2 regions of the Paraburkholderia sp. CHISQ3 genome follow, and region 2 is predicted to be linked to the other one. Evidence: predicted binding sites of a transcription regulator. Region 2 holds the regulator's gene; the other holds the start of a gene.
What was found. The regulator FliA, encoded in region 2, starts transcription of late flagellar genes. The targets are predictions, from matches to a motif close to CTAAAGTTTNNNNNNNNNNNGCCGNTA.

Region 1 (3,402 bases), on a different contig from region 2:
AGAACGTCGCGCAGGAATACGGCGTGAGCCGGGCCGATCAGGACGCGTTTGCATTGCGCAGTCAGCAGAAGGCGGCACGTGCGCAGCGCGACGGTACGCTCGCGCAGGAAATCACAGCGGTAACGATCGCTCAAAAGAAGGGCGATCCGCTCGTCGTGTCGCAAGACGAGCATCCGCGCGAAACCAGTCTTGAGGCACTGGCGAAGCTGAAGGGGGTTGTGCGTCCGGACGGCACGGTGACGGCCGGCAATGCATCGGGTGTCAACGACGGCGCGGCGGCCTTGCTGCTGGCCAACGAGGAAAGCGCGAAACGGTTCGGTCTTACGCCGCGCGCACGCGTGCTGGGCCTTGCGACTGCTGGCGTTGCGCCGCGCGTGATGGGTATCGGTCCCGCACCCGCGACGCAGAAACTGCTCGCGCGCCTGAACATGACCATCGATCAGTTCGACGTGATCGAACTAAACGAAGCCTTCGCCTCGCAAGGACTCGCGGTGTTGCGCCTGCTCGGTATCGCGGACGACGATCCACGCGTGAATCCGAACGGCGGCGCGATTGCGCTCGGTCATCCGCTCGGGATGAGCGGCGCGCGTCTCGTCACGACCGCGTTGTACCAGTTGGAGCGCACGCGTGGACGTTTCGCGCTGTGCACGATGTGTATCGGCGTGGGGCAGGGCATTGCGCTTGCGATCGAGCGGATCTGACGCGCCAGCGACCTAACGGCGGCGTGCGCAGTACATCGCGCACCGCCATAACCAACGCCATCATCGCGAGTTCAAACTCGCCGATCGAAAAGCGCGCGAGAACCGGCGAATCCCACGCCTGTTACTTGTTACGCGCAAGCGCCCCTGCATTGTTATTGCCGCCAAACAACTGCGTCAGATAGTTCTTGTTGTTATTCATCGTCGTCATCAGCTTGTTTAGCGCGGTGAATTGCGCGTTGTACTGCGAGGTCAGCGTAGTCGAATAGGTCTGCAACTGCTTCGCCTGATTCTGCAACGTGGAGAGATCGGAGTTGAGCGCTTGCGTGCGCGTGTCGATAAGACCGCTCGTCTGCACGTAGTTCGTCGCGAACTTGTTCAGCGACTTGCCGATGCCGTTCGACGTGTTGAACAGCGCAGCCACCGAACCATCGTGCGACGTCAACGCGGTTTGCAGCTTCGCGTTGTCGAGTTTGAGCGTGCCGTCGTGCTGCAGATCCATGCCGATCGCCGACAGGCTGTGCGTCTTGCCGCCCGCCGCGACGCCGCGACTCAGCGTATCCGCGAGACCGTTGGTGATGTCGCGCAGCATCGCGTCGCCAAGCAGCGGGCCCGCCTGCGAGCCGGCCGCCGCGTTGGGCGTGTAGGTCGACAGCGAATGCGCGGTCGTGACATATGCGTTGTACGCCGTGACGAAGTTGTTCAGTGCGGTGGTGCTCGCGGTGTCATCGGCGGCGACGGTCAGGGTTTGCTTCGTGTTGGCCGCACCAGGCGCAAGGTTGATCGTGACGCCGGGCAGCGCATCCGAAATGGTGTTGGTCGCGCTTTTGACCGGGTTGCCGTCGATCGTCAACTGCGCGTCCTGTGCCGCGCTCACTTCCCTGAAACCCGACGAATTGAGCCGTGCATCCACACCGCTGCCTGCCGCGAGCGAGACGGTGTTCGCCGCGCCAGTCGCTTTCGACGTAACGACGAGGTGTTGTCCGTCGGCGGCACTGACGACCGTCGCCGTTACCCCCGGATTATTCGACGCACCGTTGATCGCCGCGGCAACGCCCGCGAGCGTATGGTTCGACGCATCGAGGTTGACGTCCATCGACTTGCCGCCCACGGCCACGGTCAACGTGCCGCTGCCGAACGTCGTGTCTTTGGCGAATGCGTTCGACGACAGCTTGTGTGCGGTCGCAACCGTCGAGATATCGAGCGCGTAGTTGCCGCCCGTCGCGCCGGTCGAGGTCGTCGCGGTGAGTCCGTTGCCGCTCGCCGTTGCCGAGAATTTCGCCAGCGCCGAGCCGTCGGCAAGACCGCTGACCGCGGTTTGCAGCGCGGACAGCGCCGCCTTCAGCTTGCCGATCGCCGACAGCTGGGTGTTGTCGAGCGTCTGCTTGTTGGTGATCTGCGCGTTGCGACCGGCGGTCTTTGCCGTGACGAGCGCCTTGACGAGATTGTCGACGTCGAGCGACGAGTTGGTCGACCCGCTGATGATGGACTGCGCCGCCTGGGCGAGCAGGTTGCTGGTATCGGTGGAAGTCGGGGTTGTGCTGGCCATGCAAAGCTCCGTGCGTGTGCGGCGTGATCTCCGGGCGGTCTCCGCAGATTGAAGCCGGATGCCGACCCTCTTTTATGGTTTACGGTGCCCTTTCATGAAACTTTACGTAATTATCGAAAAAGTTTCGTAAGGTTCGAGGGACTTGCTTGTTTGCGTATCGGGTGTCGCTGTATTCAGCCCGCCAGGCTGCGCTGAATCTGCCGCGCGACATCTTCACGTAGTGACTGGCGCTTGCGCCGCAGCGCGTTGCCGGCCGTCACACTGTCGGCTCGCGACGCATAGCGGGACGGCGGCGCGAGCACGAACCAGCCGTTCCAGCTCGCCACTGCGCCGCATTCGCGCGACAGCCCGTCGTAGTCGGCGGCCACGCGCCGCTTGCGCAGGAAGTAGCGCCAGCTGCCATAGATATGCGCCTGCTGCGACACGATGAAGGTCCCGCCGGTCCCCAGTCCCGCGGCGACGCATTGCGCCAGGTAGACGATGAAGATCTTCGGGCGCAGCCCGTACCAGCGCTTCGTCAACGCGCGAAACAGCTCGCGGCCGTTCACCGAGGCGTCCGGTCCCTGGACCGAGCCGACGCACAGGCGCGGGCGCCGCCGCTTGCCGCCGAGGTACGCAATGCTGAACGTGCACGACACGGCACGTCTTCCAGTGGCATCGCGAATACACAGCGTCCAGTCGCCTTCTCTCTGGAACTGCTCGAGCGATTCCAGCGTGATCAGCCAGCGTTCCGCGCCGACCGAAAAACTGGCGATGGCCGCGTGGCCTTCGCGGGCAATCTGCTGCGCGAGATGCGGCACGCGCTGGAGTGTCAGCGCCTGGTGATCGAGGCTCGCAGCGAGCCGTTCGCGGGAATTGAAGCCGCCATGCAGGAACGGCCGGTGCGGCCGTTCGAGCGCACCGGGATGGCGGACGATGAGCTCGCGCAACGGCGAAATCGAACAGCGCCTGAGCCAGACCGTCGTTGCTTTCCACCAGAGTATCGAGCGCAGCCACAGTCGCACCCGGCGCCAGCGATGAAACAGCGTGGCGTCCGGATAGACCTTGCGTCCGGCGTGCCGGATCATCGAGAACGAGCGCAGGAGGTCGCCGATCCAGAGCGAGCACGCGGCAAGTCTTGCGACCAGAAAAGGCGTCACGCGTGGTCCTCCCAAG
Region 2 (3,402 bases):
GCTTTTACCGTTTACCAGGCAGCCGCTGGTCGGCCATTCATTGCCCCCTGTCGACACGGATACGACCGCGACCGTTGCTAGCGGTCCGGCCGATACGCTGTAAAACTAGCGCGTCGAAAACACCGAAATCCCCCCGTTGGGAAATCCCGCCGCACCTGGTTGAAACGGCACATACACTTGCCCAAGCGTGCTGTCGATGGCGACAGAGTGCGCCCCGGTGCCCACCGGAATCTTGACGAGCAACCGCCGTGACGCGCCATCGATTACGGCCATCTGCGGGCTAAATCCTGACGCTGCAGCGATGCCGCTCGTGACGTAGTGTCGAGCCGGCAGGAAATAGCGGTTGGAAGCCGGATCGTAACCAACCTGGTCCACCCCGCCAAACGGCAGGCTGGCTTGAATCGCGCCACTCGTACGATCGAGGATCAACGTGATGAGCGGGTCTCCGGCCGGCGGATCGCATCCAACAAGCACGTCATTATTCGGACCAAGCACGATGCCCGCCGGTGCGCATTTCCCTAGCGGAAACGACTTGCTGACAGAAGGATTTCCCGCCACCGCGGAGCTGGCCGTGATGACGTCAAGCTCGCCTTCGGGATTGGCGGCAGTTCCGTCGTTGTTGATCAAAAAACTCTTCGAGGCAGGATCATAGGCGCACGCTTCGAGCCCGGACGAACCGTTGAAAGAGAGCTTTGTCACCACCGTTTGTGTCAGCGTCGAAATTAACGTGACGAATGGCGGCGAGTCTCCGGGGTTCGCAAACATCGCGAGATGATCGTCGGGATCGTAGCAGCCCTCATCGACGCGCGATCCGGAATTGCTGATGACGATTGTGTTGACCGTCTTCTGCGCAGCCGTATCGATTACCTTGACCGAGTCCACGTCGCCGACATAGATCGTGTTCGTACCGGTGATACCTACGATTCCGTCGGGACCGGATTCGTTTGTCGTGGCACCGGCACCGATGAACGGCCCCACGATCTGCGCGAGCAACGTGTTCGATTGAGTGTCCACGACATCGACTGCCTTGTTATTGCGGTCGGAGAGAAAGTACTTGCCGGCCTCGACGTAGCCAATGTCAAAACTGAATGGTGGACTCGAAGCATTGGGCACGGCGATGTTTGTGAGCAGCTTCGGCGGTATCGGTGCGCTAATGTCGTCTCCACCTCCGCAGCCGGTCAATGCAGTCACGGCGAGCAACATCAAAGTTGCCAGGCGCTTTTCCATGTCTTCGTCTCCATTTCGTTTATTGGTCTGACCGTCGGTCCATGGAGCGGCGTGAGTCTTCAAGCTTCTTGCGCTCTCGATCGGCGACTGGCAAAAAACGATTCCTTAAGAAACCTTAAGAAATCGCCATCTGATCCGCTTTACGGCTCACACAATGGCGGTGCGATGGAGAATCGAAAAGTAAAACTTATTTATGGTCCGCATTGCGTTAACGCTATACGTGTAATGAAATTGAATTTTCCATAGACGTACGACGCGCAATTTCGCACTGCGTGTTTTAGCTACTCTGTGTGACGTCGCAGAGTGCAGTGCGCAGGAGAGTAGATCAGGAAGATTGATGTGACTGACTACTGCCTGTCGACGTAGAAACGTTCGAAGGCAGCATATCGAGTACTAACCTGTACGACAGACTATTGATTGACGAGCCATTCGCCAGGCGCGGGAACACCTGTTTATTGCACGACGACGCGACTTAACCGCCCCTCACCCCGCCTCCGCATTCGCCCACGCCATCTCCCGCAAGCGCGTCCGCAACCGCGCAACCGCCTGGCTATGCAACTGACACACCCGCGACTCGCTCACCTCCATCACCGCCCCAATCTCGCGCAGATTCATCCCGCGCTCGTAGTAAAGCGACATCAGCAGCTTCTCGCGTTCGGGCAACCGATCGATCGCCTCAATCAGCGCCGTACGCAAACTATCGTCAAGCAACGCCGACAACGGATCCGAATGATCGACGCAATAGCGATCGAGAAACGGCTCATCCTCAGCGGACCGATCGAAGTCTTCGTAGTAAATCAGCTGGCTACCGTGCAGGTCCTGCAGCATCGACTGGTATTCGTCGAGCGGCATGTTCAGATGATCGGCGATCTCCGCTTCGCTGGCCGAGTGTCCGAGACGTTGCTCGACCCGATGCACCGCCGCCTCGACTTCGCGCGACGTGCGGCGCAGGCTGCGCGGCAGCCAGTCGTTGCTGCGCAGCTCGTCGAGCATCGCGCCGCGAATCCGCTGGCTCGCGTAGGTTTCGAACTGCGCGCCCTGATCTTCCTTGTAACGACTCGCCGCATCGAGCAAGCCGATCATGCCGGCCTGGATCAGATCGTCGAGATCGACGCTCGCCGGCATCCTGGCCACGAGCTGCAGACCGAGCCGCCTGACGAGCGGCGCGTATTTGGTCAGGACGTCGGCCTGGGAGATCTTTCCCTGCGCGTTGTACATCGTGCTCCCCTTGTCCGTGGCGCCTTCAGGCGTGCTGCGCGGACGGTTGGTCGGCGTGTTGCGCCGCTGTTACGGTCGCGCTCGCCGGCCACGGCGCGCGCGACGACATCGCTGGCCGCATCGGCCAGTACTGCAATTGCGCGGCGAGGTGCCGGTAGCCGCGCGCCGCCGGTGTCGACGGGAACGCATCGACCACACAGCGCGACAGTTCGAGCGCCCGCACGATCCGCACATCGGCGGCGATGCAGCCGGCCGCCTCCAGCGCCACCGACAGATAACGCCCCGCCACCCCCGCGAGGTTGTCGAACGCGGTGCGCGCATCGTCGATGCTTTGCACGTGATTCACTACCACACGAAACTGCGCGATCGCATGCGCGTAGTGCAGCCGCTTCAGGCACGCATAGGTCTCGGTGATCGACTGCGCGGCGACCCGCATCACAATCATCACGTCGTGCGCCTGCAGCGCCAGCGCCGACAACGCGCCCTCGCGACCGAGCTGCGCATCGATCAGCACGATGTCGGCGCAACCGTCGACCATCGCGGCAAGCTGCGACGGCGTGCAGCCCTCGCGATTCGCCCGCGACGCAGCCAGCACGCCAAAGCCCAGCGGATGCCGCAATACCGCGCGCTCGAGCGGCAGTTCGCCGCGTGCAACTTCGATGAAACTGCCCGTGCAGCGCACCCCGCCGAGCGTCGAGCTGATCGAGCCCTCGCCGGAACACTCGTCGATCACGAGCACATCCTTGCCCTGCTCGGCGAGTGCCGTTGCGAGGTTGAGGACCGTTGTCGTCGCCCCCGCCCGCGGCGAACCGCCAGTCACTGAAATCACGCGCGCGCGACCACCGGCGAGCAGCCTGCGTAGCCCTTCCGCCTGATCGGGCACACGTTTATCCAAAGCGGACCTCGTGCATATCGGCCGTCGAACGCGCCGACAGCGCTGACAGCAGCGGCGGAATG

Region 1: fliD (flagellar filament capping protein FliD) is a predicted target of FliA. The motif match lies at 2,327-2,353, and genes of this name have one in related genera.

What each region holds. Positions count from the first base shown of each region.
Region 1 covers NZ_JALPRG010000005.1:151,551-154,952, reverse strand. Annotated here, with positions in the region: gene pcaF (3-oxoadipyl-CoA thiolase) at 1-701, shown strand, start outside; gene fliD (flagellar filament capping protein FliD) at 823-2,247, opposite strand; gene M0D65_RS13360 (DUF535 family protein) at 2,421-3,386, opposite strand.
Region 2 covers NZ_JALPRG010000011.1:236,161-239,562, reverse strand. Annotated here, with positions in the region: gene M0D65_RS25035 (hypothetical protein) at 106-1,227, opposite strand; gene M0D65_RS25030 (RNA polymerase sigma factor FliA) at 1,711-2,445, opposite strand; gene M0D65_RS25025 (MinD/ParA family protein) at 2,471-3,340, opposite strand; gene flhF (flagellar biosynthesis protein FlhF) at 3,333-3,402, opposite strand, start outside.